DNA from 4 places in the Pseudofrankia inefficax genome. Region 2 is predicted to be linked to each of the others. Evidence: predicted binding sites of a transcription regulator. Region 2 holds the regulator's gene; each other region holds the start of a gene.
The links. The regulator LexA, encoded in region 2, represses DNA repair genes until DNA is damaged. The targets are predictions, from matches to a motif close to CGAACNNNNGTTCG.

Region 1: pcrA (DNA helicase PcrA) is a predicted target of LexA. The motif match lies at 4,029-4,042, and genes of this name have one in related genera.
Region 3: dnaB (replicative DNA helicase) is a predicted target of LexA. The motif match lies at 4,223-4,236, and genes of this name have one in related genera.
Region 4: FRAEUI1C_RS14910 (alpha-ketoglutarate-dependent dioxygenase AlkB) is a predicted target of LexA. The motif match lies at 4,120-4,133, and genes of this name have one in related genera.

Annotation. Positions count from the first base shown of each region.
Region 1 is NC_014666.1:7,620,265-7,627,510, forward strand. Features, by position in the region: gene FRAEUI1C_RS30700 (nitrate- and nitrite sensing domain-containing protein) at 1-1,186, opposite strand, end outside; gene guaA (glutamine-hydrolyzing GMP synthase) at 1,607-3,322, shown strand; gene pcrA (DNA helicase PcrA) at 4,050-6,554, shown strand; gene FRAEUI1C_RS37770 (alpha/beta fold hydrolase) at 6,561-7,246, opposite strand, start outside.
Region 2 is NC_014666.1:1,439,370-1,446,615, forward strand. Features, by position in the region: gene FRAEUI1C_RS05755 (ATP-binding protein) at 1-1,119, opposite strand, end outside; gene lexA (transcriptional repressor LexA) at 1,350-2,186, opposite strand; gene FRAEUI1C_RS05765 (hypothetical protein) at 2,951-3,235, shown strand; gene FRAEUI1C_RS05770 (ATP cone domain-containing protein) at 4,463-4,951, shown strand; gene FRAEUI1C_RS05775 (vitamin B12-dependent ribonucleotide reductase) at 5,215-7,246, shown strand, end outside.
Region 3 is NC_014666.1:8,753,355-8,760,600, reverse strand. Features, by position in the region: gene FRAEUI1C_RS35565 (glycosyltransferase family protein) at 1-728, shown strand, start outside; gene FRAEUI1C_RS35560 (hypothetical protein) at 1,124-1,675, shown strand; gene rpsF (30S ribosomal protein S6) at 1,928-2,257, shown strand; gene FRAEUI1C_RS35550 (single-stranded DNA-binding protein) at 2,311-2,901, shown strand; gene rpsR (30S ribosomal protein S18) at 2,991-3,227, shown strand; gene rplI (50S ribosomal protein L9) at 3,244-3,690, shown strand; gene dnaB (replicative DNA helicase) at 4,477-5,835, shown strand; gene FRAEUI1C_RS35530 (CobW family GTP-binding protein) at 5,914-6,930, shown strand; gene FRAEUI1C_RS35525 (GNAT family N-acetyltransferase) at 7,058-7,246, shown strand, end outside.
Region 4 is NC_014666.1:3,621,569-3,628,814, reverse strand. Features, by position in the region: gene FRAEUI1C_RS14925 (phosphatase PAP2 family protein) at 1-643, shown strand, start outside; gene FRAEUI1C_RS14920 (maleylpyruvate isomerase family mycothiol-dependent enzyme) at 721-1,500, shown strand; gene FRAEUI1C_RS14915 (UvrD-helicase domain-containing protein) at 1,616-3,820, opposite strand; gene FRAEUI1C_RS14910 (alpha-ketoglutarate-dependent dioxygenase AlkB) at 4,147-4,938, shown strand; gene FRAEUI1C_RS14905 (SDR family NAD(P)-dependent oxidoreductase) at 5,123-5,833, opposite strand; gene FRAEUI1C_RS14900 (helix-turn-helix domain-containing protein) at 5,956-6,858, shown strand; gene FRAEUI1C_RS14895 (hypothetical protein) at 6,921-7,246, opposite strand, start outside.

The DNA.
Region 1 (7,246 bases), 2.6 Mb from region 2:
CGACCCGCGAGTTGATCTGATCCAGCATGCCGTTGGCGACGCTGTAGCTGACCGTGATCATGGCTCGGGTGTTCTGCAGCCACTTCGTGGACTCGATCTGGTCGATCTGTCCGTCGTTGAGCGGCTTGGAGACCGTCGAGTTGAGCACCCGGTCAGTGTTCTTCAGGGTGTTGAAAACGTCGTTGTTCAGGCGCGGGTCGAGTGCCTGCTCATACAGCGTCTTCTGAGCCGGCGACGCGGACTTGTCAAACTGGTCGAGTTCGTTGTTGCGTTCGGCGTCGGTGCTCAGCACCGACCGGAACTCGTCACTGGTGAATGGCAGCTCGGACACCAGGTAGGTGTTGATCTGGGCCTGCTGCTGAGCGAGGAGGTCGGTCGCCCGGACCAGGTGCAGGGTCGCGTCGACGGAGCTGTCCAGCTGCCGGTCGTCGTTGCCCTGTGGGATCAGGCCGACGAGGTCGATCAAAGGTTCGATCATGGAGTCGTACGAGGTCATGACCGAGACCGGGTCGGTCAGCCTGCCGATGGCCGCGCGCTTGGTCGGCAGACCGTCAAGGCCGGTCGCGACCGCGTCGAGCGCCTCGTTGACCTGGGGGCTGAACGACCCGCGCTTGCCGTTGGCCACGTCCTGGTAGGCCTTGTACGAGGCGTCGACCGCTTTCTGGCGGGCCACGACCGGGTCGGAGGCTGGTGCCTGGTTGACCGCGCGCAGGGCCACATATTCAGCGGTGAAGGTGCGCTCAAGTTCGACGTTGTACGCGAGGTCGAGCGCGGAGCGGTCGATGGTGATCAGGTGCGAGACCCGGTTGATGTCCCGGGTACTCGTGAGCACCGAACTCGCGTCGATCAGGGCGTTGACGATGATCGCAACGACCGGGATCGCGAGGATCGCGATCAGCTTGGTACGAACCCGCCAGCTCGACGGGTTGGACAGGACGCCGCGGCCACCGCGACTCCCGCCACCTCCGTCGGGGGGTCGAGCCACAACGGGGCGCTCACCGCGGCCCCCGTCTTCCACGACGGGAGCGCCCGGCGCCGGCATCGGCATCGGGTCTGCGGCGATGCCCGTGCTGCTGGCCATCGGTTGTCTGCGCACGTACTTCGCAACCTCTCCGCCGGCCCCCCGGAACAGGGCGTTCTGGGGATGGCCCGGTATCGGACCCGGATGTCCCTCGGTCGGCACCATAGCGGTACCGAGTTCGCGCTCGAAAGGTGGCTACCTTACGCCACGTACTACGAAGCTACGAGTTGTGTGCCTGATGCGCACTTCATGAGGCCCGCCCACGCCGGGTAGGTGGCACGCAGCCGTCGGAACATCACGGGTGCGACGCACGGTCGCCACCGAGGAAGACCGGAGGGATGCCGTCAGCGTCACCACCGCGACGGATCTCGATAACCGTCCGGAGTGCTTTGGAAGCCATGTGATCGAGATGGCCGACCTTCATCGGAAGATGTTTCCGAGAGTTTCAGGCCAGATACGTATTGTTAACATGCGCGCGATCTGGCAATCCGGACGCGCCACCCCGTGCCCGTCGCGGGTCCGGTGTTCCGGCGGGCGACGCGCCGGCGGCGGCCGACCGGTGGCGCTGCTCCGTAGACTTGGCAGGTGAGCGCACCCAACCGCCCGCCCAACCGCCCGACGGCCTCGCGATCAGGTCAGCCCGCTTCTTCTGGTCAAAACGCACAATTCGACCAGAACGCTCCGGCCGGGCAGCACGCAGCCGCAGGCCAGGGCTCCACGAGCCAGGCACAGCCGACGCACCCGGGCTACGACACGGCCCTCGTCATCGACTTCGGTGCGCAGTACGCCCAGCTGATCGCCCGACGGGTGCGCGAGTGCCATGTGTACTCGGAGATCGTGCCATGGAATACGCCGGTGGCCGAACTGCTCGCCCGCCGGCCGAGCGCGGTGATCCTTTCCGGCGGCCCCAAGTCGGTCTACTCCCCCGGCGCGCCCCAGGTGGACCCGGCGCTGTTCGACACAGGCATTCCCGTGCTCGGCATCTGCTACGGCCACCAGGTGATGGCGCAGGCGCTCGGCGGCACCGTCGACCGGACCAACACGGCCGAGTACGGCGCGACCACACTCTCGGTCACCCGGCCGGGCCTCCTGTTCGACGGCCTGCCGGTCGAGCAGCAGGTCTGGATGTCGCACGGCGACGCGGTGAGCGCGGCCCCGCCCGGCTTCTCGGTGACGGCGAACACCCGGTCCACGCCGGTCGCCGCGTTCGAGGACCTCGGGCGGCGGTTGTTCGGCGTGCAGTTCCATCCGGAGGTGCTGCACACCGAGCACGGCATGGAGGTGCTGCGCCGGTTCCTGCTGCACGGCGCGGGTGCCCGGCCCGCGTGGACGATGGTCAACATCGTCGACGAGGCGGTCGCCGCGGTCCGCGCCCAGGTGGGCGGCGCGAGGCTGATCTGCGGGCTGTCCGGCGGCGTCGACTCGGCGGTCGCCGGGGCACTGGTGCAGCGCGCCGTCGGCGACGCGCTGACGTGCGTGTTCGTCGACCACGGCCTGCTGCGGGCCGGCGAGGCCGAGCAGGTCGAGCGGGACTTCGTCGCCTCGACCGGCGTCGAGCTGGTGCACATCAAGGCGGCGGACAGGTTCGCCGCGGCCCTCGCGGGCGTCACCGACCCGGAACAGAAGCGCAAGATCATCGGCCGGGAGTTCATCCGGGTGTTCGAGGAGGCCGCGCGCGATCTGGAGGCCCGCGCCGAGGCCGCCGGCAGCCGGATCGAGTACCTGGTCCAGGGCACCTTGTATCCGGACGTCATCGAGTCCGGCTCCCCCGACGCCGCGAAGATCAAGTCGCATCACAACGTCGGCGGACTGCCGGACGACCTGCAGTTCGGCCTGGTCGAGCCGCTGCGGACCCTGTTCAAGGACGAGGTCCGCCGGCTCGGCGAGGAGCTCGGCCTGCCCGAGGAGATCGTCTGGCGGCAGCCGTTCCCGGGGCCAGGCCTCGCGGTGCGGATCATCGGCGAGGTCACGCCCGAACGCCTCGAGATCGTCCGGGCGGCCGACCAGATCGTGCGCGACGAGATCCGCCGCTCCGGGCTGGAACGCGAGATCTGGCAGGTGTTCGCCGTCCTGCTGGCCGACGTCCGCTCGGTCGGCGTCCAGGGCGACGAGCGCACCTACGGCCATCCGATCGTGCTGCGCGCCGTGACCAGCGAGGACGCGATGACCGCCGACTGGGCCCGGCTGCCGGCCAACCTGCTGGAACGAATCAGCAACCGGGTCGTCAACGAGGTGCCGCAGGTCAACCGCGTCGTCTACGACATCACCTCGAAGCCCCCGGGCACCATCGAGTGGGAATAGGGCGGAGCGGTCGCCGGGCGCTACGCGCCCGGCGACCGCTCCGCCGGCTCGGGCGCTGAGCGCCCTCGCCAACGCTGGATCGAGGTGGGCGCGGACGATGCGGATCAGCCCGTCCAGGGTCGCGACCTCGACTAAGACGCGCGGGGAGCCCCTGCCCAGGGCCGGGGTCCTGGCCGAGGCGGGCGGAGCGTCGGTCCTACGGTGTGGTGCCGAATGGGCCGCGATCTGAGACGGGGCGCATGAGTGAATTCAGCGGGACCACACTTGAGGTGGGCCAGTAAGGCTTCGAGCGCACAGGGCCTCTGAGGGCGTTGTCTTCTCGGCGTTCGCGCATGGTTGGTGCGATGTTCGGGGCCAAAACGACGCCAAGGCAAGATGCCGGTCCGCCCTGCGCCGACGGCAAAGGTCTCCTCATCTGGTTAAGAAGGTCAGCTTTACCGAAGAAACGGCCACGGGACGCCCGGACCAATACCCCGCGCTCCGCACCCCGGGATCGGCCGACATTGGGTCTATTGCCAGCATTCCGGCGGTTCGTAGCGGGCCTCGGAGGCTTCCTGGAGCGTTCGCCGGATGCCCCACCCGGATTCGATCGTCCGTGCCACGACAGCAGTGCCGGGTCCGCCGCTGTGGGTGATGTCGGACCAGGCAGGCATAGTGGCGGTGAGCCGGAAACGCCGACAGCACCCCACTCCGGCGGCCGGCAACTCGAACGTATGATCGAGGACTGATGAGCACACTTTTCGACGACGAAACCGTTCCCGGCGCCGGTGGGGCATCGTCCGAGCCGCGTGACTCGTACGACCTGTTCGCCCCGGCGGTGCTGGCCGGTGCCCCCCGGTCCGGGCAGCCGGCCGCGGCGCACCAGCCGGAGCGCCGGGCGTCCCCCCGGCTCGACCCGGACGCGCTGCTGGCCGGGCTGAACCCGCAGCAGCGCGCAGCCGTGGTCCATGAGGGGTCGCCGCTGCTGATCGTCGCCGGCGCCGGGTCCGGCAAGACCCGGGTGCTCGCCCACCGGATCGCCTACCTGCTCGCCGCCCGCAACGTGCACCCCGGCGAGATCCTCGCGATCACGTTCACCAACAAGGCCGCGAACGAGATGCGGGAACGGGTCGGCGCGCTCGTCGGCGGCCGGGTGCGGGCCATGTGGGTGAGCACCTTCCACTCGGCCTGCGTGCGGATCCTGCGCAACGAGTCGAAGCGGCTCGGGTTCGGCAGCTCGTTCTCGATCTACGACGCCGCCGACGCCCAGCGGCTGATCACCCTGGTCTGCCGCGACCTCGACCTCGACTCCAAGCGCCATCCGGCCCGGGGCCTGGCCGCCCAGATCAGCACGCTGAAGAACGAGCTGGTCGACCACGAGACCGCGCAGGCCAAGGCCTCCAGCCACCCCGAGCGGACCGTCGCCGAGGTGTACGCGCTCTACCAGCGCCGGCTGCGCGAGGCGAACGCGCTGGACTTCGACGACCTGATCATGACGACGGTGAACCTGCTGCAGGCGTTCCCGGACGTCGCCGAGCACTACCACCGCCGGTTCCGGCACGTCCTCGTCGACGAGTACCAGGACACCAACCACGCCCAGTACGTGCTCATCCGCGAGCTGGTCGGTGGCGGGGGGTCGACAGCGGGCCGGGCACCCGGCCGGCTCCTGGCCGCCGGGCCAGCGGACCCTGGGCTGCCCGGCCCGGCCGAGCTGTGCGTGGTCGGTGACGCCGACCAGTCGATCTACGCGTTCCGCGGCGCGGACATCCGCAACATCGTCGAGTTCGAGGAGGACTTCCCGAGCGCGAAGACGGTGCTGCTGGAGCAGAACTACCGCTCCACCCAGACCATCCTGTCCGCGGCGAACGCCGTCATCGCCCGCAACACCCAGCGCAAGCCGAAGCGGCTCTGGTCCGACGCCGGCGACGGCGAGAAGATCGTCGGCTTCGTCGCCGACAACGAGCACGACGAGGCCGCGTTCGTCGCCGAGGAGGTGGACCGGCTCTCCGACGAGAAGCTCGCCCGGTACGCCGACGTCGCCGTCTTCTACCGGACCAACGCGCAGAGCCGGGTCTTTGAGGAGATCTTCATCCGGGTCGGCCTGCCCTACAAGGTCGTCGGCGGGGTGCGCTTCTACGAGCGCAAGGAGATCCGGGACCTGCTCGCCTACCTACGGGTGCTGGCGAACCCGTCCGACACGGTCAACCTGCGCCGCATCCTCAACACCCCCCGACGCGGCATCGGCGACCGGGCCGAGGCGATGCTCGCCGCGTTCGCCGAGCGGGAGCGGATCGGTTTCGCCGACACGCTGAGCCGGGTCGACGACGTGCCGGGCCTGGCCACCCGGTCGGCCAAGGCGATCCGTGAGTTCGCGACGCTGCTCGCCGAGCTGCGCGAGACCGCCGAGGGCGACCCCGTCGAGACGATCGAGGCCGTGCTCGAACGCACCGGCTACCTCTCCGAGCTCGTCGCGGAGGACACGATCGAGTCGCAGGGACGGGTCGAGAACCTGCAGGAGCTGGTGGAGGTCGTCCGGGAGTACACCGAGCGGTTTCCCGACGGCACGCTCGCGGGCTTCCTGGAGCAGGTCTCACTGGTCGCCGACGCGGACCAGATCCCGTCCGACGACGGCTCGGACGGCGTCGTCACGCTGATGACGCTGCACAGCGCGAAGGGTCTGGAGTTCCCGGTGGTGTTCCTCACCGGGCTGGAGGACGGCATCTTCCCGCACATGCGCACCCTGGGCGACCCGATCCAGATGGAGGAGGAACGCCGGCTCGCCTACGTCGGCGTGACCCGGGCTCGCCAGCGGCTCTACCTGACCCGCTCGGTCGTGCGCAGCGCCTGGGGCCAGCCCGCCTACAACCCGCCGTCGCGGTTCGTCACCGAGATCCCCGAGCACCTGCTCGACTGGCGGCGGCTCGCGCCGGCGCCGGCAGGCCCAGGTCCGTCCGGATCCGGTGGCTTCGGAAGCGGTGGTTTCGGGTCGGGCGGGTTCGGGTCAGGCGCGGGGCGCGGGGGTACAGCGCCGGCCGGCTCCCCCTTCGGCCAAGGCCGGGCGTCGTCCCGCCCGGCCAGTCGGCCGATTCCCGCGTTGTCCGTCGGCGACCGGGTGACCCATGACGTCTTCGGCCTCGGAGTGGTGGTCGCGACCAGTGGCATCGCCGACTCCTCCCAGGCGAAGGTCGACTTCGGCGAGGGCACCGGCACCAAGGACCTGCTCCTGCGCTACGCCCCGGTCACCAAGCTCTGACGTCCGTCAGCCTCGGTCCGCTTCGGCGGCCGGGAGGTCCGAGGCTGGCTGGTCTGGGGCTGGCTGGTCTGAGGCTGGCTGGCCGGCCCCGCGCTGCCAGCGCCAGGGCAGCAGTGAGCGGTGCGCCGCCTGGGCTGGGTGCGCCCGGCCGATGAGGGCCCGGACGTGCTCGTTCACCGCATCCGGGCGTTCCAGCGGAAGGGCGTGGCCGGCCCCCTCCTCGACGACGAGCTCCGCCTCGGGCAGCGCGTCGGCGAGCGTGCGGCTGTGCGGCAGTGGGGTCATCAGGTCGTGGTCGCCGACCATCAGCAGCGTCGGGACGTGCCGCAGCACCGCCGCTGCGGCGAGCTTGTCGTGCGCCAGCAGGGTCGGCAGGAACGACATGATCACCGGGATCGGCGTGGCCGCGATCTCGCCTTCCAGGAACGTCACCACCGACGGCGGTACGTCGGTGGTGCCGAAGCCGACCCGCCGGGTGATCGAGTAGGCCAGGTCGCTGCCACGCCGCCTGGCCCGCTCCAGCAGCGGCGGGGCGTGCCGCATCCCGACCGCGAGGCCCGGCAGCACTCGGCGGACCGCGCCGGACACCCCGGCCGGCAGCCCGAAGGTCACCCGGGCCAGGTCACCGGCACTCGTCGACATCAGGGCCACAGCGACGACCCGTTCCGCGAACAGCTCCGGGTGCCGCTCGG
Region 2 (7,246 bases):
GAAGTCTTCCGTGCGCACGGTCTCGGCGGCCTTCACCTCGACCCCGACGATCTCACCGGACGCCCGCTCGAGCACCGCGTCGACCTCGTTGCCGTCCCGGTCCCGGTAGTGGAAGAGCGAGACCGGCTCCTGGGCCCAGGTCAGCTGTCGGGCCAGTTCACCCAGGACGAAGTTCTCGATCAGCGCGCCGACGTTCGCGGTCGGGTGAGACGCCCGCCGCGGCGACATACCTGTCAGGTGTCCGGCGAGGCCGGAGTCGACGAATATGATCTTCGGTGTCGCGACAGCTCTGGTGGTCAGGTTGTTGGACCAGGCCGGAATCCGCTGAACGACGTAGGAGAGCTCCAGCGCGGCCAGGTGTCTGCGGACGGTGGTCGCCGGCACCGCGAGGTCGTTGCTGAGCCGGTTCGGAACGAGAAGACCGCCTGCCGTTGCCGCCAGTGCCTGAACAAGCTGGCGCAACTCCGCCGTCCGTTCGATCTCGGATATCTGGCGAATATCGCGTCCGATGAGGTCCGAGATGTACGACTCGAAGAACCGGGCCCGCCGACGCAGATCCTCACGGCGCACGGCCTCGGGGTAACCGCCGCGCAGCGCCCGCTCGACATAGTCGTTCCGATCGAGGGCGCCCGGGGCCAGCAGCGGCTCGTCCCGCGCGAAAACGGCATCGACGAACGCGTCTGGGCCGCCATCGATCTCGCCCTGGGCGAGCGGCCATAGCTCCACGGTCTCCGACCGGCCCGGCAGGATGTCCGGAATGCCCTTCATTCCCCACAGGCGCGCGGACCCGGTGAGGAGGTACCGCCCCGGACGGGGGTCTCGATCCACCTTCGACTTGATCGCGAGCAGGAGATCCGGGGCTCGCTGGATCTCATCGATCATCAGCAGCCCGTCCGCGTTGACGAAGCCGGCAGGATCCGCCAGGGCCGCGGCTCGCACCGCGTCATCGTCCAGGTAGTAGGTTCGCGCCTCGCCGTGTGCGTCCACGGCGAGACGCGCAAGCGTGCTCTTTCCGACCTGGCGCGCGCCGTTCACGACGACGACGCGCGTATCCGCCAGCGCGGCGGACACCAACGCCTCCGCGTGCCTGGGGAAAAGCTCACGTCTCAGCTGCGACACCGCCACCACCGCCGTCCCTCGCCACCACGCCGCCAGCCGATTCTCTCATGATCGACGGTCGATCTGCCGCCATGGTCACGGTCGATCTGCCGTCATGATCACGGTCAATCTGCCGGGCGTGGCGCGGTGGATCCGGTACGCGGAGCCATCCGGTCGGGGCGCTTGGCGGTGGAGCGTCCGGTGGCGCGTGCCCGCGCTGTTCCGGACGCTCCGTCGCGCCTCAGTCGGGTCTAGACCCGCCGCATGACCGCGACGACGCGGCCGAGGATGGTGGCGTCGTCGCCGGCGATGTCGTGGAACGCGGGGTTCTCCGGCTGCAGCCAGACATGGCCGTCGTCGTGGCGGCGGAACCGCTTGACGGTCGCCTCGCCGTCGATCATCGCGGCGACGATCTCGCCGTTCTCGGCCACCGGCTGCTGGCGGACGGCGACCAGGTCCCCGTCGCAGATCGCCGCGTTGATCATCGACTCACCGACGACGCGCAGCAGGAACAGCGTGCCCTCGCCCACGATCTCCCGGGGCAGTGGCAGCACGTCCTCGACGGCCTGCTCGGCCAGGATCGGACCACCGGCCGCGATCCGGCCGACCAACGGCAGGTAGGCGGTGGCCGCGGTGAGCTGGGCGTTCTCGTCGTCGTCCGCGCGCACGTCGTCGTCCGAACCGAGGGTGTGCACCCGCAGCGGCGTCCGGCCCTTGCCCGCGGCGAGGTCGGGCCGGGTCTTCGGGAGCGGCCGGATCGGCGCCTCGCCCTCGGAGGTGACCACCTCGATCGCCCGCGGCCGGTTTGGGTCCCGGCGCAGGAAACCCTTGTCCTCCAGCATCTTCAACTGGTGCGCGACGCTGGACGTGCTGGTCAGCCCTACCGCTTCGCCGATCTCCCGGACGCTCGGCGGGTAGCCGCGACGCTCGACGGCGTCACGGATCACCTCGAGGACCTTCCGTTGCCGGGTGGTGAGACCCTGTTCGTCGACGGGCCCGTCGGGGAAGTCGCGCACGGTCCCACCGGCTTCGCCGCGGCCGGCGGACGGGCGACCGGCCCTGCGCGGTCCCCTTCCCTGCGTGGTCATGGCGTGGGCACTCCTAGCCTCGAGGTCATGGCGACCGTTCTCCTTCGTCGAGCTCGTCGAGCGAGGCTCGACATCGGGGGACCCGGAGCGCCTCCCGGCGTGTCCGGATCGAACGCCCGACAGGCCGGCCCACCGGCACCGAGGCCGGCGAGCCCGACCGGAACGGGCGCCTCAGGTTTCGGCGCCGCAGCCCGGCCACGCCGCCCCACTGGACCCGACGTCCGGGGACGCCTGCGCCGGGACTCCCGTCACCGGGACCCGGCGCTTCAGGGACCCCCGCGGTTCAGGGACCCCCGCGGTTCAGGGACCCCCGCGGTTCAGGGACCCCCGTTCTGCGGGGACCCCCGCCGTTCGGGGAACCCGACGTTTGGGAGACATCTGGGTGAAGCTGGGCGTGTGGATGAAGCTGCGCGCGTCATGCCTGATCGTGATGACCGTAGCCGGACGACGACGGAATCTCAAACACGCGTTCGAGCGTGTCCGGGTAGCTTGCCGGGCTTATGCGTGTAAGAATCGACCATCAGTTCGAACGACACCCTGCCCCAGTACCGGCCACCGCCGCATGTTGACCTTGAGTTAGCGTCGTCGGTGGTCCGCGATGTCTGCCCGGGGAACATCTCCCCGGACCCCCGAGTTGGTTGAGCTTCGCTCGACGAGCGCAGCCGGGTCGCTGGCCCGGCCGCTAGGAGGTTGGCGTGACGAACCCGCGTGGGGCCACGACGATCCCGGGCCGCCCGGCCCCGGTAGGTCCCGACGGTGCCCAAGTGATCAGTCTTCCCGTGCCGACGCGCCGGCGCCCTGGGCGCGCGGCAGCGCCCGTGGCCCCGGTACAGAGCCCGCTGGCGCGGGCGGCGGCGGCCGAGCATCCCGTCGCCGGTGTCCGGCCGGCGCGCCGCCGAACCCGTCGCGAGTCCCAGGCCGCGCCCGCGCTGCGGCTCACCGCCCGCGGCCGCGTCGTGGCCGCCTTTGTCATGGGCCTGGCGCTCTGGGGTGCCGCGAGCGGCATCTGGCTCGGCGTGACCTGGCTCCTCGCCACCACCGGCCACTGACCCAGGCGTTTCGCGGTCTCCGGTCGGCCGGGTGTCATACCCGGATGGCGATCTTCTGCCGGTAATGGGCTGCTGGTCGACCATGATCGCGAAGTTTGTATGAACTCTGGCGATTGATGTGCGATTGGCGCCCTTTCTTGATGGACGGTGCGTGATCGTGACCTCCACGGTTGAGGGCCAGCCGCCGATGATCGCCAGTTTGGGTATGGAATCTCGCGTTGGCGGATGATCCGCAAGTGAACGGCTGATCCATGCGGCGGCCCTGAGTCGTTTACTGTCGGGCCTGCTACCAGCCGTGTCCGGCGAGGCTTACGGCGGCGGGCGAGGAACGCGGGCGTGAGGCGACGCTGGCGTTGTGATACCCCCGTCCCGACTGCCCACCGGCGCCGAATCGCGCGGTGAAGCCGAGACAGAGCATTCCCCGCGGACCGTGGGGAGAGCCCACGTGCCGACGCTGGCCCATCGGTGCTGGTGATCGCGGATTTGGCCCTCGGATGGTCGGGGAAGAGGCCTGGTCGCGACCAGGGGAGGGCTAAAACGGCGATCAAGGACGGGCCGCGGGGTCTGAAGGGGCGCGACCCACTGCGCCAAGCGTGGCCACCACCGCCACTTCGCGGATCACGGCCATGTGGATCTTCATCTGGCCTCCGAAGATCCACGGCATGCGGTCTAGCTGTCGGGTCGTGACGGTGATCGCGGACAGGGCCCGTGAGTGGTGGTCCTCGTGCCGGCTCCGGCGGCTGGGATCGGAGCGGGATCGCGGACCTCGGCCGACCAGCGTGTCGTCGCCTCCCTCCTGACCTGCGAGGACGGGACGAAGCGGCGGTGTCGGAGCAGGTTGCGCCCGGCGTGTCCTGCGGCGGTGGATTCCGACACGCGAGGGGGGCATGCGCACCGACGAACCGGGCATGCGCTAGTCTGGCGACACAACATCTTGTAGTTACACACCTGTAAGTCATCCACTGGTAGTTTTGAAGGACACCGCGCTCGGCGGTGCCGACAGGCCGGTGCGAGGGCTCGGAGGTTCGTTCGCCGTCCCCGGTGACGCGCTGTCGCGCGGCTACCGGCCCCGGGTGCTGTCGCCATGCCCTGCGTCAGCCCTGTCCAGGGTGCGGCACGATCCCAGGTCGATGGATCGCCGTGCGCTCGCGCGGGCGGCCCGCCTCGACGAGCGTGAAGAAGGGAGGAGCCGTGCGATGTCCGTTCTGCCGGCATCCCGACAGCCGAGTGGTCGACAGCCGGGAGGCCGAGGAAGGCGCGGCCATCCGGAGGCGGCGGGCATGCCCGTCCTGTGGCCGGCGTTTCACGACGATGGAGGAGGCGTCGCTGCGGGTGCGCAAGCGCAGCGGGGCCGCCGAGCCGTTCAGCAGGGCCAAGGTGGTCGCCGGGGCTCGTAAGGCGTGCCAGGGCAGGCCGGTGAGCGCCGAGGACCTCGCGATCCTGGCCCAGCGGGTCGAGGACACGGTCCGCTCGTCGGGCGCGGCCGAGGTCGCCGCCGAGGACGTGGGCCGGGCGATCCTGGGTCCGCTGCGAGAGCTCGACGAGGTCGCCTACCTGCGGTTCGCGTCGGTCTACCTGGCGTTCGAGTCGCTCGCCGACTTCGAGCGGGCGATCTCCGAGCTGCGGGCCGACCCGGCGGCGCCGGCGAGCCCGGCCGCGCTGGCCGACGACCTGGATGTGGCCCTGTCGCCCGCGGCGGGCCCCGCCCGGCCGTAACGCCCGCGGCGGGCCTGGCCCGCCGCGGTTACACCGACGCGACGCCGTCGGTCACACCCGTCACGACGCGCCTCCGCCAGCGGTGGCGCGCGGAGTTCTGACGCGCGGAAACGCGAGCGCGTAGCAGGTCCACAACATCATCCGGGCCTTCAAGGGGACGAAGAGCTTGTGCCCTCCGAAGGCCAGCAAGCGGGTCGCGAGGCCGTCGGTCTATTCGGCGTGCCCGCGTTCGGCGCAGCGCACGAGACCAGCTGAGGAGTGTCATGACGGAGACCCGCGGCGCGAAGCAGAAGGCCAGCTCCAACGGAAAGGCCGCCTCGACCGCCGGGAAGCCCGCCGCCGCGGGGGAGGCCGCCACGGGCGAGGCCGGCACCGCCGGTGCAACGGCCACCGGGGGTGGCGCCGCCGGGGGTGGCAAGCCCACCGCGGACGCCGGCAAGGCCGCCGGGTCCGGCAAGGCCGCCACCCCCAAGGCAGCTGCCCGCAAGCCAGGCCTGCGGATCGAACGGCGTAACACCACCGCCGGGGTGCACCCGTACGACCAGGTGACCTGGGAGTCGCGGGACGTCGTCATGACGAACTGGCGGGACGGCTCGATCAACTTCGAGCAGCGCGGCGTCGAGTTCCCGGTCAACTGGTCGATCAACGCGTCGAACATCGTCACGAGCAAGTACTTCCGGGGCGCGGTCGGCAGCCCGCAGCGTGAGTCGTCGCTCCGTCAGCTGATCGACCGGGTCGTGCACGCCTACGGGCGGACCGGCCGGGACAACGGCTACTTCGCCTCCGACGAGGACGCGGAGATCTTCGAGCACGAGCTCACCTACATGCTGTTGCACCAGATGTTCAGCTTCAACAGCCCGGTCTGGTTCAACGTCGGCACTCCGGCCCCGCAGCAGGTGAGCGCCTGCTTCATCCTCGCGGTCGACGACACGATGGAGTCGATCCTCAACTGGTACCGCGAGGAAGGCCTGATCTTCAAGGGTGGCTCGGGCTCGGGCCTGAACCTCTCCCGCATTCGTTCGTCCAAGGAGCTGCTGTCCTCGGGCGGAACGGCTTCGGGGCCGGTCAGCTTCATGCGGGGCGCTGACGCGTCGGCGGGGACCATCAAGTCCGGCGGGGCCACCCGGCGCGCCGCGAAGATGGTCGTTCTCGACGTCGACCACCCCGACATCGTCGAGTTCGTCGAGACCAAGGCGCGCGAGGAGGACAAGGTCCGCGCGCTGCGGGACGCCGGTTTCGACATGGACCTCGGCGGCAAGGACATCACCTCGGTCCAGTACCAGAACGCCAACAACTCCGTCCGCGTCACCGACGACTTCATGCGCGCGGTCCAGGACGGCATCTCGTTCGACCTGCGGGCCCGGATGGACCACCGGGTGATCGAGTCGATCGACGCCCGCGGCCTCATGCGCAAGATCGCCACGGCGGCCTGGGAATGTGCCGACCCCGGAATCCAGTACGACGGCGTCATCAACGACTGGCACACCACCCCGGAGGCCGGTCGGATCTCGGCCAGCAATCCGTGCTCGGAGTACATGCACCTGGACAACTCCAGCTGCAACCTGGCCTCGCTGAACCTGATGCGCTTCCTGCGCAGTGACCTCACCTTCGACGTCGAGGGCTTCGTCCACGCCGTCGAGCTGATCATCACCGCGATGGACATCTCGATCTGCTTCGCCGACTTCCCGACGCCCCAGATCACCGAGGTCACCCGCGCCTACCGCCAGCTCGGCATCGGCTACGCCAACCTCGGCGCGCTGCTGATGGCCTCGGCCCGCGCGTATGACTCCGAGGGGGGCCGGACGCTCGCCGCCGCGATCACCTCGTTGATGACCGGCACGGCGTACCGCCGCTCGGCCGAGCTCGCCGGTGTCGTCGGCCCGTACGACGGCTACGCCCGGGACGCAGACGGCCACCGCCGCGTCATCCGCAAGCACGCCGCCGCCAACGACGCGGTCCGCAGCGTGCACAGCGAGGACGCGCGCATCCTGGCCGCCGCCGGCCAGGAATGGGCGAAGTGCCTCACGATCGGCGAGCGCGACGGCTGGCGCAACGCCCAGGCCAGCCTGCTCGCGCCGACCGGCACCATCGGCCTGGCCATGGACTGCGACACCACCGGCATCGAGCCGGACCTGGCACTGGTCAAGATGAAGAAGCTCGTCGGCGGTGCCAGCATGAAGATCGTCAACCAGACCGTGCCGGCCGCGCTGCGGGCCCTGGGCTACACGGAGGAGACGCTCGAGGCGATCGTCGAGTACATCGCCGAGCACGGCCACGTCATCGACGCCCCCGGGC
Region 3 (7,246 bases), 1.5 Mb from region 2:
CCGCGATCTTCGCCCCGTACGCGGTCTTCCTGTTCGCCGGCTACTCCGAGGCGCTGTTCCTGGCCTTCGCGAGCACCGCCTGGCTGGCCGGCCGCCGCGGCCACTGGTGGGTCGCCGGGCTGCTCGCGGCCGGAGCCACCGGCACCCGGATCACGGGCATTCCGCTGTGGTGCGGGCTGGTCGTGCTCTACCTGGTCGAACGTCGCTCCGCCGGGCAGCCGGTACTCGCCCGGCCGGCGTTCGCGCTGGCGTTGCCGCCGCTGCCGGTGTTCGGCTTCCTGTGGTATCTGCACGGCAAGACGGGCGAGTGGAACGCCTACACGGTGGCGATGCGGGCCGGCTGGCACCGCTGGACCGACTGGCCGTGGTCCGGCTGGCGGGCGACGTGGCATTCGGCCTTCCCCGGTCCGGACGGATCCACGACGTTCACCTGGTTCTGGCGGGCCGAGCTGCTCGCCGTGGTGCTGGGCGTCGTCGTCACGATCCTGTTGCTGCGCGGCCGGCGGTGGGCCGAGGCGACCTTCGTCGGCACCGCGACCCTGCTGATGGCCGCGACCAACTACTACGCCTCCGGGGTGCGCACGATGCTGGTCGCCTTCCCGGTCTACCTGCTGCTGGCCCGGCTTGCCGGCCGGTATCCGCGGCTTGCGCCGGCCTACCTCTGGCTCTCCGGGCCGGTCATGGCCGCGTTCGTTGTCGCCTTCACCCAGGGCCACTGGGTCGACTGACCGCCGTGAGGGCGCGCGCTGCTCGGGCTGTTGGCTACGGTCGGTAGCGCGTGGGGTGGTGCGAGGACGCCCTGGATGACCATGCCGAAGCCGAGGACGATCCCGGTACCGAGCAGCGCCGCGGCGGCGATCGCCGGGTACGGCATGGGCGGTGGTTCAGGCTCGTGTTGCGACGGCCAGCTGTCCCAGACCTCCACGGCCGTCCCCCGTCCGCGCTCCGTCACCGCCCGTCGGCCGGGAAGATAACTCACAGTGACGATCGGTTGGGCTGGTCGTCGGGCCCGGCCAGCCTGGGCACCCGGTACGGGTCCACCGGAAGCGGCGCCTACCGCGGAAGCACCACACCAAGGACGCCAATGGAGGTGATCGGCGCGTTGGTAGGCCAGGATGGGGCGATGAGTACGGACGGCGACCCAGCCGGCCCGCCGGCCGACGGTGCCCCGGCCCACGAGCCACGGCCCGCCCCGGCGGCTCCGGCCGATCGGGCCGGGATCGAGGCCGGTGACGCGGCGCCCCGCGACGTCGGGCCAGTCGCGCCCGAGCGCCCGGGCGGCGGCCTCGGCGCCGTCTCCCGCCGCTGGAAGGCCACCAGTCCGCCGGGTGCGGGATCGCGGCGGGACGCTGGTCCCCGACGCCAGTTCACCGAGCGCGAGCGTGCGATCAACGCGTTGGCCTATCCGGTCGCCGGGACCGCCGCGGCCGCAGTGGTGGTCGTCATCGTCGTCGCGCTGGTCGACCCGTCGCCGGGGCGGCACGTGCGCGGGCTGCTGATCCTGTTGGCCCTGGTCGGGCTGCTGGCGGCGGCGTGCGGCTGGGTGCGCACGGTCTGGCACGGGCCGACGGACGACCCTGGCGCCGACGCCGCGACGGACGGGCCTTCGTCCCCGGCGCACTCCGCCGCGCGGCCCCAAGGCGGCGAGCGTCAGATCGTCCGACACGTCGAGTAAGCTCGACGCGACGTGACGCCCGCTCCTATACCGGGTGTCGTCGGCACATCTTCGTGGCTCCAGGGGTAGGACGTCAGCTGTAGGACGTCAGCTTCAGAACCTCAGCCTTACGGCTGGGCCGCCAACGATGTGCCGAGCGTCTGCTCTGCCGGCGGAGCCGCTCGTTCGAGTGGTTCGTCCGTCGGTACAGCACCGTCCTCCTGCCACGGGTACGTCCCGCGGCCGCCGAGTCCACAGGAGGTGGGTTCAGCCTTGGCACGTCATTACGAGCTCATGGTCATCCTCGACCCCGATCTCGAAGAGCGCACTGTCTCCCCGTCCCTCGACCAGTTCCTCAGCGTCGTCCGCAACGGCGGCGGCGCGGTCGAGAAGGTCGACGTCTGGGGCCGGCGCCGGCTCGCCTACGAGATCCGCAAGAGCCACGAGGGCATCTACGCCGTCATCGATCTGCACGCCGAGCCGGACGTGGTCGCCGAGCTCGACCGGCAGCTCACGCTCAACGAGTCGGTCATCCGCACCAAGGTCATCCGACTGCCGGAAGCGAAGAAGCCGCGCGCCGCCCGTCGGCCGGTCGCCGCTTAACACCGTGTCAATCGAGGCCAACCACAGGCCTTGCGGGACTGGGGGCACAAGCCATGGCCGGTGAGACCGTCATCACGGTTGTCGGCAACCTGACCAGCGATCCGGAGCTGCGGTTCACCCCGAACGGGGCGGCTGTCGCGAGCTTCACCGTCGCGTCGACCCCGCGCACGCTCGACCGCGCCACCAACGAGTGGAAGGACGGCGAAGCGCTGTTCCTTCGCTGCTCGATCTGGCGGCAGGCGGCCGAGCACGTCGCGGAGTCGCTGCAGAAGGGCGCCCGGGTGATCGTCCAGGGCCGCCTCAAGCAGCGCACCTTCGAGACCCGCGAGGGTGAGAAGCGCACTGTCATCGAGCTCGACGTCGATGAGATCGGCCCCTCGCTGCGGTACGCGACCGCCAAGGTCGTTCGCGCCGCGCGCGGCGGCGGCCCGGGCGGTGGCGGCGGCTTCGACGGTGGCGGCTACTCCGGTGGCGGCCCCAGCGGTGGTGCCGGCGGCGCCAGCGCTGGTGGTGCCGGCGGCGGTGGCGGCTACCGGGGTGGAGGCCAGGGCGGCTCCTCGTCCGGTGGCGGCTACTCCGGTGGAGCCGTCGACGATCCCTGGTCGCAGTCGGCCGGCGGCTACTCGGACGAGCCCCCGTTCTAGGCACCACCCACGGTGTCCACGGGTGCGCGGCGCCCGTTGCGCGCTCTTGCGCGCCCTCATGACGTTTGTCTGAACCTAGGAGTGCACACATGGCCAAGGCGGCTGTGCGCAAGCCCAAGAAGAAGGTTTGCGTTTTCTGCAAGGACAAGACCGAGTACATCGACTACAAGGACACGTCGCTGCTGCGGAAGTTCATCTCCGACCGTGGCAAGATCCGTGCCCGCCGTGTGACCGGCAACTGCAGCCAGCACCAGCGCGACGTCGCGATCGCGGTGAAGAACAGCCGCGAGATGGCGCTGCTGCCCTACACCTCGACCGCTCGCTGAGGAGGGTGACGCCGACATGAAGCTCGTTCTCACCCACGAGGTGCCCGGCCTCGGCAGCCCCGGCGACATCGTCGAGGTCGCCGACGGCTACGGCCGTAACTACCTCGTTCCGAAGCAGTTCGCGATCGTGGCGACTCGCGGTGTCGAGCGTCAGGTCGACCAGATCAAGCGGGCCCGCTCGGCCCGCGAGGTCCGCGACCTCGGCCACGCGCAGGAGATCGCCGAGCAGCTCAAGGCGCTGAGCGTCACGCTGGTCAGCCGCGCGGGCAAGGAGGGCCGGCTCTTCGGCTCGATCACGGCCGGCGACGTCACGGACGCGGTCACCCGGGCCGGTGGCCCTGCGCTCGACAAGCGCAAGGTCCAGCTGACCTCGCCGATCAAGTCGCTCGGGCAGCACACCGTCGCGGTGCACCTGCACCCCGAGGTGACCGCCCAGGTGACGGTCCGCGTCTCCGCGGCCTGATTCACGGTCCGGGTCCGGGTCTCCGGGTTCCCCAGCCTTCGGGTTCTCGGCCGTCGGGTTCTCAGCCTTCGGGTCAGCGGGCCCGGAGCCCCGCTCGGCCGTCGCTCCACCACTGCCCGGTGCCTCGACAACCGTCTCGCGCGGTTGTCGAGGCACCGGGCAGTGCCGTTTCCGGGCCCGATTGGCCGCCGCCAGTGCCCACGCATGGGTTGTGTTCGTCGTGCAGACGATTCGTTCGCGGGTTTCGGCGGACTTTTCTCTGTCCACAGGGCCTGAGGGCAGATGACCAGCCCAGCGGGGAAATTTGAACGGAACGTGACCTAGCCGTCCACAGCTCATCAGTCGTCGTCCCGAGTCTTTCCCCAGGTACTACCGGCGTTGCCCACAGGTTATCCACACAAGTCTGTGGATAACTTTTTGCCGGGCGTGCCTGCCAGCCCCTAAAGTCGGCGTTCGGTCGTACGTGCGTTCGCCGTCCCGGGCGGTGCGCGGTCCCTCGTGGGTGTCTCCTTGACAACGGGCCGCCTTACCTCGAACATTTGTTCGATAGTTGGGTTCGGGCTGTGCGACGGTCTGAGCGGGCTCGGTCTGAGCGGGCTCGGTCTGAGCGGGCTCGGTCCGAACGGGCGGCCGGCGCGGACGGCGGGGCGGCCTCCTCGGGCGACAGGCCCGGGCGGCTCCGCTGAACGGAACGTCCGGGCGGCAGCTCCGCTCGGTGCGTCGGGGCGGCCCGAGACGGCCAGTGCGGGCATCGGCGCGGGATGATCGAGGACAGGGGTGAGGCGGGTGACGGTCACCGACATCTCGCGCGGTGGCGGTCAGCCGCTGGAGCTCGACCGGACGCCCCCGCACGACATCCCGGCCGAACAGAGCGTGCTCGGCGGCATGCTGCTGTCGAAGGACGCGATCGCGGACGTCGTCGAGGTTCTCCGGGCGACCGACTTCTATCGCCCGGCGCACGCGACCGTCTTCGAGGTCGTCGGCGACCTCTACGGCCGCGGCGAGCCCGCCGACACGGTGAGCGTCGCCGCGGAGCTGGGCCGGCGTGAGCTCCTGGAACGGGTCGGCGGCGCCGGCTACCTGCACACCCTTATCTCCAGCGTGCCGACCGCGGCGAACGCCGGTTACTACGCCCATATCGTCGCCGAGAAGGCCGTACTGCGCCGGCTCGCGGAGGCCGGCACGCGGATCGTCCAGCTCGCCTACGGGCCGGCCCATGACGTCGACGCTCTGGTGGACCGCGCCCAGGCCGCCGTCTACGACGTCACCGAGCGTCGGGGCACCGACGACTACGCCCCCCTCGGGGACCTGCTCAATCCGGCGCTCGAGGAGATCGAGGCGATCGCCGGGCATGAGGGTGCACTCACCGGTGTCCCCACCGGCTTCGCCGACCTTGATGAGCTGACGAACGGCCTGCACGGCGGACAGCTCTGGATCGTCGCCGCTCGGCCCGCGGTCGGTAAGTCGACCCTGGGCCTGGACTTCGCCCGGGCGGCCTCGATCAAGCATGGCATGGCGTCGGTCATCTTCTCGCTGGAGATGAGCCGCATGGAGATCACCATGCGCCTGCTCTCCGCCGAGGCTCGGGTCTCCCTGCAGAACATCCGGACCGGGCGGCTCACCGACGAGGACTGGGCCCGCCTGGCTCGGCGGATGGGCGAGGTGGCCGAGGCGCCGCTGTTCATCGACGACAGCCCGAACCTGACCATGATGGAGATCCGGGCGAAGGCCCGCCGGCTGCGGCAACGCAACGACCTGCGCCTGATCATTCTGGACTACCTTCAGCTGATGTCCTCGCCGAAGCGGGTGGAGAGCCGCCAACAGGAGGTCAGCGAGATCTCCCGGTCGCTCAAGCTGCTCGCCAAGGAGCTGGAGATCCCGGTCGTCGCCATATCCCAGCTGAACCGGGCGTCGGAACAGCGGGCGGACAAGCGGCCGCAGGTCTCGGACCTCCGTGAGTCCGGCTCGCTTGAGCAGGACGCCGACGCCGTCATCCTCCTCTACCGTGAGGACACCGTCGAAAAGGAATCGGCGCGGGCCGGCGAGGCGGACCTCATTATCGCAAAACACCGAAACGGCCCGACCGGCACCGTGACCGTTGCCTTTCAGGGGCATTACTCCCGCTTTGTCGACATGGCCAACTAGGCTTCTCGTCAAGTACGGGCACTTCGCCGGTCCCGCACCGCCGCGCGGGGTTGGCGCTGGCGCGGGAGGAGGCGGCGGATGGGCCAACGGGTGCCGGTGATCGCGCTCACGGGGTACCTGGGCGCGGGCAAGACCACCGTGCTCAACCACCTGCTCCGGGCGCCGGGGGCGCGCATCGGGGTGGTGGTCAACGACTTTGGCGCGATCAACGTCGACGCTGCCCTGATCACCGGCCAGGTGGACGAGCCGGCCGCGATCACGGGCGGCTGTGTGTGCTGCGTTCCGGACACGGACGGCCTGGACGACGCGCTGGAGAAGCTCACCCAGCCTCGGCTACGGCTGGACGCGGTGCTCGTGGAGGCCAGCGGCGTCGCCGACCCCCCGGCCCTGGCCCGGCTCATCCAGTTCAGCGGCGTGCGGCGCGCGCGCCCCGGCGGCCTGGTCGACGTGATCGACGCGGCCGCCTACTTCGACACCGTCGACAGCGGTGGGCCGCCGCCGGCCAGGTTCTCGGCAGCCTCGCTCGTCGTGATCAACAAGACCGACCGTGTCGCCACCGAGGTCCGGGCTGAGACGGTGGCCCGGATCGCCGCCCGGGTACGCGAGGCCAACCCCCGCGCCCACCTCGTCGACACGACCCACGGGCGGGTCGACCCCGCACTCGTGTTCGACGCCGCCACCACGGAAGACCCGGTCGACGAGCTCCCCTTCGCGGCCGCGGCCAGGCAGGACCCGGGCGAGGAGTCCCACCGGCACGTCCACGCGGTGACGGTGCCGGCTACCGGCCCCATTGACCCCGGTCCGCTGGTCGACCTGCTGGAGGACCCGCCGGCGGGGGCCTACCGCCTGAAGGGCACCGTGACGGTGGACACCGGGCGAGGCCCGCGCGGTTTCGTCGTCAACATCGTCGGGCCGCAGATCCACGTCGCGGCAAGGCCTTCCTCCGACGGTCCCGACGGTTTGGTCGCGATCGGCCTGCATCTCGACCAGGCAGCGGCCCGGGCCCGCCTGGAGGAGGTTCTGCGGCCCTGCTCCGGCCGCCCGGCCGCCGAGGGCGTGCGTCGTTTCACCCGCTACCGCCGCCTGAGTTCCTGACAGAGGCGTCCAGCCGGCCCGGACAGCGGCGACACCGGGCGTAATACCGTGGCGTCGCCGACGCTGAACGCGTCGGTCACGGTCGCCGCCCGGCGCCAGGAGAGGTCCACGGCGAAAGGTCTGCACCGTGCTCGAGACGGACCGGTTGGTGCTGCGTCCGCTGCGGCTGGCGGATGTCGACGCCTTCCTGGCACTGCATGCCGACGACCGGGTCAACCGCTTCGTTGGCACCTACACCCGCGACCAGGCGCTGGTCCGGCTGGAGACAGTTGAAAAACAGTGGGCGGACCGGGGCCACGGACTGTTCTCGGTGCAC
Region 4 (7,246 bases), 2.2 Mb from region 2:
CGTGCTGGCCTGGATGTACCGCCGCAACCCGGCGCACTACCGGCGGGCCCGCAGCACGATCCTGCTGACGACGATCCTCGGCCTGGTCGGCTTCTGGCTGCTGCCGACGACGCCGCCGCGGCTGCTGCACGGCGCCGGCTTCCACGACACGATGGCCCAGGTCAGCGACTGGGGCTGGTGGGACGACGACGCGAGCGCGCCGCGTGGGCTCGGCGGCCTGACCAACCAGTACGCGGCGATGCCCTCGCTGCACTGCGCCTGGGCGCTCTGGTGCGGCTTCCTCATCGCACGGCACGCCCGCCGGCCGGTCATCCGGGTGCTGGGCGCCTCCTACCCGGTGCTGACGACGCTGGTCGTCATGTCGACGGGTAACCACTACTTCTTCGACGCCGTCGGCGGGATCGTCGACCTGGTGCTGGCCGCCGGCATCGTGCTGCTGGTCGGCCGGGTCGCGCGGCGGCGCCCGACTCCCGAGCCCGGTGCCGGCGCCGGGCCGGCGGCGCCCCAGCAGGCCGGCGCGCAGGTGCCCTCGCAGGGGCTGGCCGCGGTGGCGGCGCACCCACCGGGCAGGATGCCGATCGGTGGCCGACGGCCGGCCTGGAGCCCCAGGCTGGCGGCCGTCCCCGGGCCCGCGCCCGGCTGAGCGGTTCCACGAGGCGGCCCGCGTGGCGGCCCGGCCGCCGGTTCGACCAGGCTGACCCAACGAAGGGAAGCATCTCGATGTCCGACGAGGCCAGCTCCGTACTCGCGGCGCTTCGCCGCTCGCACGACCTGCTGAGTGCCGCGACGGCGGGACTCGACGGCCCGGCGCTGCGTGGGCCGTCCTACGCGTCCGAGTGGACCATCGCGCAGGTGCTGTCGCACCTCGGCTCCGGCGCCGTCATCGGCAAGCTGAACCTTGACGCCGGGCTCGCCGACGCGCCGTTCCCCGAGATGGCCGTCTTCCAGGGTGTCTGGGACGTCTGGAACGCGAAGACGCCCGAGGCGCAGGCCGCCGACGTGCTGCCCGCCGACCAGGCGCTGATCGACACCTACGCCGCCGTCCCGGCCGAGACGCTCACCGCGCTCCAGCTCCCGCTCGGGCCGATGAAGCTCGACGGGGTGACGATGATGCGGCTGCGGCTGGCCGAGCACGCCCTGCACACCTGGGACGTCAAGGTCGCGCTCGACCCGGCGGTGACGGTCGACGCCGACGCGGTCGCGCAGCTGGTCGACGGGGTCGGCCTGCTGATCGGCTTCCTCGGCCGGCCCGGCGCGGACAAGGCCGTCGTCCACGTCGTCCTGACCGAACCCGCCCGGGAGCTGGCGCTGACGGTGGGTGACGCCGTGACCCTGGCCCCCTGGGACGGCGCGACCTCCGCCGACGCGACGCTGACCGCGCCGGCCGAGGCGTTCCTGCGGCTCGCCTACGGCCGCCTCGACGCCGCCCACACCCCGGCGGGGGTCTCCGCGGAAGGCATCGAGCTGGACACCCTGCGCGCCGTCTTCCCTGGCTTCTGAGCGGCGGTCTTCCCGGTTCTCCGCGCGGCTGTCTCCCGGCCGGGGCGCTCACGGTCGGGAGAGGCGGCGCGTTCCGGGCGTCGGTCAGCACATGGCGGCTCGGTCAGCGGCTCGGTCAGCGCACCGCGGTGAGGAACGGGCTGGGTGCGCCGTGCCACGAGACGTAGAGCTGCTCGCGTGCCCTGGTGCAGGCGACGAACAGCACGCAGCGTTCCCGCTGCAGGTCCAGCGCGTGCGCGTACGGGTCCTCGTCGGCCGGCGTGACCGCGCTCGACGGGACCTGGCCCGCCCCGACGCCGGTGACCGCCAGGCAGCGGAACTCCAGGCCCTTCATCCGGTGCATCGAGCCGACGGCGACCTGGCTGCCCGTTCCCGCCTTGCGGCCCCGGGGCTTCGGCTTCGCGAGTGACCGGGCGGGCAGGCCGGCGTCCAGCAGCGCGGTGAGGGTCTCGTCGACGACGGCGTTCGTGCGCGCGGCGACGCCGATCTCGGCCGGCTCGACACCGGCGTCGATCCAGCCGCGCACGACGTCGATGAGGCCCTTGGCCTCGTCCGACGGCGTCGGCGCCCCGGCGAGGACCGGGCGGCGGCCGTGCAGCTCGGAGCGATAGCCGGCGATGCTGTCGAGCCCACCGTCCAGGTCGTCGATCCGCTCGTCACGCAGCATGCCGAGGCTCCAGGCGAGGATCTCGGCGGTCGTGCGGTAGTTGACGGTCAGCCGGCTGGCCCGGCCGGTGACGACGATCCCGTGGTCGCGCAGGCTCGCCCGGTGGCCGTAGATGCGCTGGTGGGCGTCGCCGGCGAGGAACAGGTCGTTCTCGGCGGGGGCCACGGCGGCGCGCAGCAGCCGCCACTGCGCCGGGCTGAGGTCCTGCGCCTCGTCGACGACGACATGCCGGAACGGCCGGCGGCCCGCCGCGTCGGGATGGTGGCCGAAGAGGTTGGGTGCCACGGCGCCCTGGTCGAGCAGCCGAGTCGCCTCGGCGCAGACCAGCGCGTGGGTGAGGACGCCCTGCTCGCGCAGCCGGGCCTCGAACGCCTCGACGGCCGCCCAGACCCGGCTCCGCTGCGCCGCCGTCAGAGGTTTGCCACGGCCGGCCCTGGACGCCGCCTGGTAGCCGGCGAGGTCGTTGATCCCGTTGCCGAGGATCACCTGGCGCCATTCGTCGGCGACGAACCGGTCCCCGAACGCCAGCCCCCGCTCGTCGATGAGCTCCTTCCAGAGGTCACGCTCGTCGTCGCCCTGGATGAGCGGCGGTGGCGCGCCGTGGACGGACCGCCAGATCTGGTTGGCGACCTGGTCGACGGTGCGGACCGCGACCCGGTCCCGGATGGCCGCCTCAGCCTCCAACAGGGCCAGGTTCGTCTGCAGCGTCGCGGTCAGGGTCCCGGTGAAGGTCGTCAGCAGGACCGGCCCCGCTCCGGCGGCGGCCAGGTGGCGGGCCCGGTGAAGCGCGACAACGGTCTTGCCTGTGCCTGGGCCGCCGGTGACCCTTGCCGGCCCGCGATACCGGGCGTGGGCGACCTTGAACTGGACCGGATGCAGGTAGACCCGCCACAGGTCGAACGGGTGGTTGAGCACCTCGAGAAGCTCGGCCGGCCCGGAGACCAGCACCACCCGGTCCTGGCTGCGTTCCACGGCGGCGGCCACGTCATCCGGGTCGAACGCGCCGGCCCCGACGGTCGCCGGGCTCACCGGCTCGTCCGGCCCGCTGACGGTCAGGACGGCCGCGGCGATCTCCTGCCAGACGTCGTCCGGCGACAGGCCGGCGGCCAGGCCGTAGAGCACGGTCCACTGGCTTTCGGGCAGGAAGGCCTGCGCGGTCTCCAACTGGGCGAGGTCGGTGACGGCTCGGGCGAAGGCGAGGGTCTGCTGGTCGATGCCGAGCCGGCGCAGCGTCGTGGCGTCGACGTCGGCGAACAGGGGACGCGTCCCGCCGCGCCCGCGCCGCGCCGATCGGTCCAGCTCGGGCAGCGTGGCGTCCAAGGCGACGCTGTCGCGGATCTCGATGCGGCCGGTGGCCGAGTTCACCGACACCCTGCGGCGCTGGGCCCAGGCATAGGCCTCCTCGTGCGGCAGCACCTTCAGCAGCGTGTAATGGTCGCCGTGGTCCGGTGCGAGGACGACACCGCGCCAGAACTGGTCAATTCGGATGGTGCGCAACCGGTCGTCCCGGGCATTGCTGATCTTCTCCAGGTGCAGGCCGGCATGGGTGGCCTGCTGAAACTTCGCGAATGTGTCGGAGACCTTTTGTTGAACGGGCTTGTCGAGTCGCGCGAAGTCCAACAGGAAGTCCTTGTCGATGCCCAGCCGAGCCACCGCGCGTCCCCTTTGGTCTCGTCATCGGCAGGTCCACGCCCGGCGCGGATCAGCCTGCGGGCAGGACCTCATGACGGCCATCGCGCGCCGATCCGGGCGGGTTCCCTGAGACCATACGAGCGGAACCCTCGTTTCCCCACCGGACGTGCCATCTCAGTCAACGTCGCTGTCTGATCAAGCGATTCGGCACGCAGTTCCCCGGGTCTCCGGTCCGTGCCGGTCCACCGTGGTCCGCGCCGCTTGACAGCCGGTGACCCGCCCAGACCCGTCCTCGGCCCGCATGTCACGGACGCACGGATCGAACACATGTTTGATAGCCTGGCCGGGTGGCTGGCACCCCGTTTCAGGCGTCACTCCTGGACACGGCGGCGTCGGTGGAGATCGGCCCTGTCGCGGCCGGGCTGTCCCGGCGCCCGCTGGCCGGCGGCGCCTGGGTCGACGTCCGGCGGCGCTGGGTGACGGGGGCGGACTCCCTGTTCGAACGCCTGCGCGCCGAGGTCCCGTGGCGGGCCGAACGGCGGCCGATGTACGACCGGACCGTCGACGTCCCGCGGCTGCTGTCCTTCTACGCGGCGGGTGAGCCACTGCCCGACCAGGCCCTCGACGAGGCGCGGCGGGCACTCGACCAGCACTATGCCGCCGAGCTCGGCGAGCCGTTCACCACCGTCGGGCTCGCCTTCTACCGGGACGGCCGCGACAGCGTCGCCTGGCACGGCGACCGCCTGGGCCGCGGCTCCACCCACGACACCATGGTCGCGATCCTCGTGCTCGGCGCCCCGCGAACGCTGCTCCTACGCCCGCGGCCAGGCACTCCCCCGGCCCGGACCGGTTCGCGCTCCGCCCCCGGCGGCCCGGCGGCCCCCAGCCTCTTCACCGGCGACCCATCGGCCATCACCAGACCGCCCGGTGCCGGCGCCTCGACCATCAGCCCGACCGGACTCAGCAGCCCTTCTGGCGCCGGAGGCGCGGCCACCACGATCCGGTTCGAGCTGGGCCATGGCGACCTGCTCGTGATGGGTGGCTCCTGCCAACGGACCTGGGAGCACGCCGTCCCCAAGACCGCCCGCCCCGTCGGCCCCCGCATCAGCGTCCAGTTCCGCCCCCACGACGTCCGCTAGCGCCGTGACCGCCAGGTCCGCCCGTCCTCTTGATCGCAGTTTTCGCCCTCTGGTGGCTACGAAACAGGCCCGGTAGGGACCACCGGAGGGCTAAAACGGCGATCAGGAGACACTCGGAAACGCCACAGGACCGACGCGAACGCCTCGGGCATGGTCCTGCCCGGGCCTCATTCAGCCGGGTGATTTACCATGGAATGGGGCCGGAGCGGCTGATGAAAGGCGCCAGCCTGGTCGTGGCGGTGCAGGCCTCGACAATCGCGTCGGATCCCTCGGTCACGGTCTGGAATCCGGAGAAGCCGTTCAGGTCGGTGGCCGTATAGCCGGGGTCGACGACCGTCACCTGGATGTCGGGCAGCGACTTCGCGTACATCGTCGCGACCATGTTCAGGGCTGCCTTCGACGACGGGTAGACCAGGCCGTGCAGCGTCGACTCCAGGCGGTCCGGGTCGTTGGTGATCCCGAAGGAACCCATCCCGCTGGACACCATCACCAGGCGGGGCGCGGCCGACTCGCGCAGCAGCGGCAGGAACGTGTGGGTCATCCGCACCGGGCCGAGCAGGTTCACGCCGAACACCCCGAGGAAGTCGGCGGGCACGGTCTCGGCCGGCGCCTTGCGGGTTCCGGCGATGCCGGCGTTGTTGACCAGCACGTCAACACCGGTGCCGGAGGCGCGGACGGTCTCCAGCGCCGACGCGACCGAGTCATCGCGGGTCACGTCCAACGCGAGGACCCGGACGTCGGCGCCGGGCTGCTCCGCGGTGATCTCTGCCGCCGCCGTCTTGCCGCGGTCGGCCTCACGGGCGCCCAGCCAGACCGTCCAGCCGAGCGCGGCCAGGCGGCGAGCGGATTCGAGGCCGAGGCCCTTGTTTGCCCCGGTGATCAGCACGGTTGTCATGGCCCAAGCCTGGGCCCGCGGCCGGGGCGGCGGGAGGACCAGCCGATCGTGGGACTGTCAGTCCCACCCGGCGCAGGGCGGGAGGCGCCCCCACCGGGCGCCGTCGCGCGCATGCTGGACGGGTGAGCATCGATCGCGCGGGCCTGGCGGCAGCCGTCCGCCGCGGCAGGGAACGGGTCCGGCCGGAGGAGGTCGGGCTGCCCGCGGGCCCGCGGGGCAACCGGCGGGTGCCGGGCCTGCGCCGCGAGGAGCTGGCGATGCTCGCGGGCATCAGCGTCGACTACGTCGTCCGGTTGGAGCAGGGCCGCGGACCACGGCCCTCGACGCAGGTTCTGGCGGCCCTCGCCCGGGCGCTGCGGCTCGACACCGCCGGCCGCGACGAGCTGTTCCATCTGGCCGGCGGGGCACCGCCCGCTCCGGGGGCGATCGAGTTGCACGTGCGGCCGAGCGTACTGCGCCTCATCGACCGGTTCGTCGATCTGCCCACGATGGTCGTCAGCGCGAAGGGCGACGTCCTGGCCTGGAACGCGATGTCCAGCGCGCTGCTCGGGGACTGGTCGATCGTTCCCGTCGAGCGGCGCAACATCAACCTGCTGCGTTTCCTGCCCGATCCGGCGCGGGACGGCGTCCGCCACCCGGTCGGCGCGACCGAAGCGGAACGGGCGGCCACCGCGGCCCAGGCGGCCGCCGCCCTGCGGTCGACGGCCGCGCGCTATCCACGCGACCCGGGCCTCGCGGCGCTGCTGGCCGACCTCCTCGCCGGCTCGGCCCAGTTCCGCCGGCTGTGGGACAGCGAGCCCGCGGGCGGCTGGCGCAGCGCCCGCAAAACGGTCGAGCATCCGTCGCTCGGCGCCCTCACCCTGGACTGCGACACCCTGCACGTGCCCGACGTCGACCAGGCTGTGATCGTCTACTCCGCCCCGCCCGGCACCCGCGAAGCCGAGGCCCTCGCGCTGCTGCGCGTGCTCGGCACGCAGGACCTGGCCGCTGACCAGGCACCCGTGGCCGGCCCCCGCAGCGCCTGACGCCCTGCCGCGGCACCCCGAGCGCAGCCGGACCAACGCCCGCCGAAGCCACCCGCCGCGCGTCATGACGCGTCCGCGAGGGAGGCGAGCGCGGCCTCGGCGCAGGCGCGGTGGACGTCGGCGAGGCCGCGCTGGTCGGCGAAGCTCGCCGCGTGGTTCCGGTGGTCCGGGACGGCCAGCCGCCCGGACCGCGCGTAGACGGCGCCGGGACGCAGCAGATAGTTGCTCGTCAGGACCGAAGCGCCCTGGGCCAGGGCGAACTCGACGACCCGCAACAGCTTGTCGTGCCGCCGGGAGATCCGCGACAGGCTGGGCACGGCGAGCACCTCGTCGCGCCCCGCCGCCAGGTCGGTCAGCCGCGCGACCAGCCTCGCGCCGAAACGGGGAT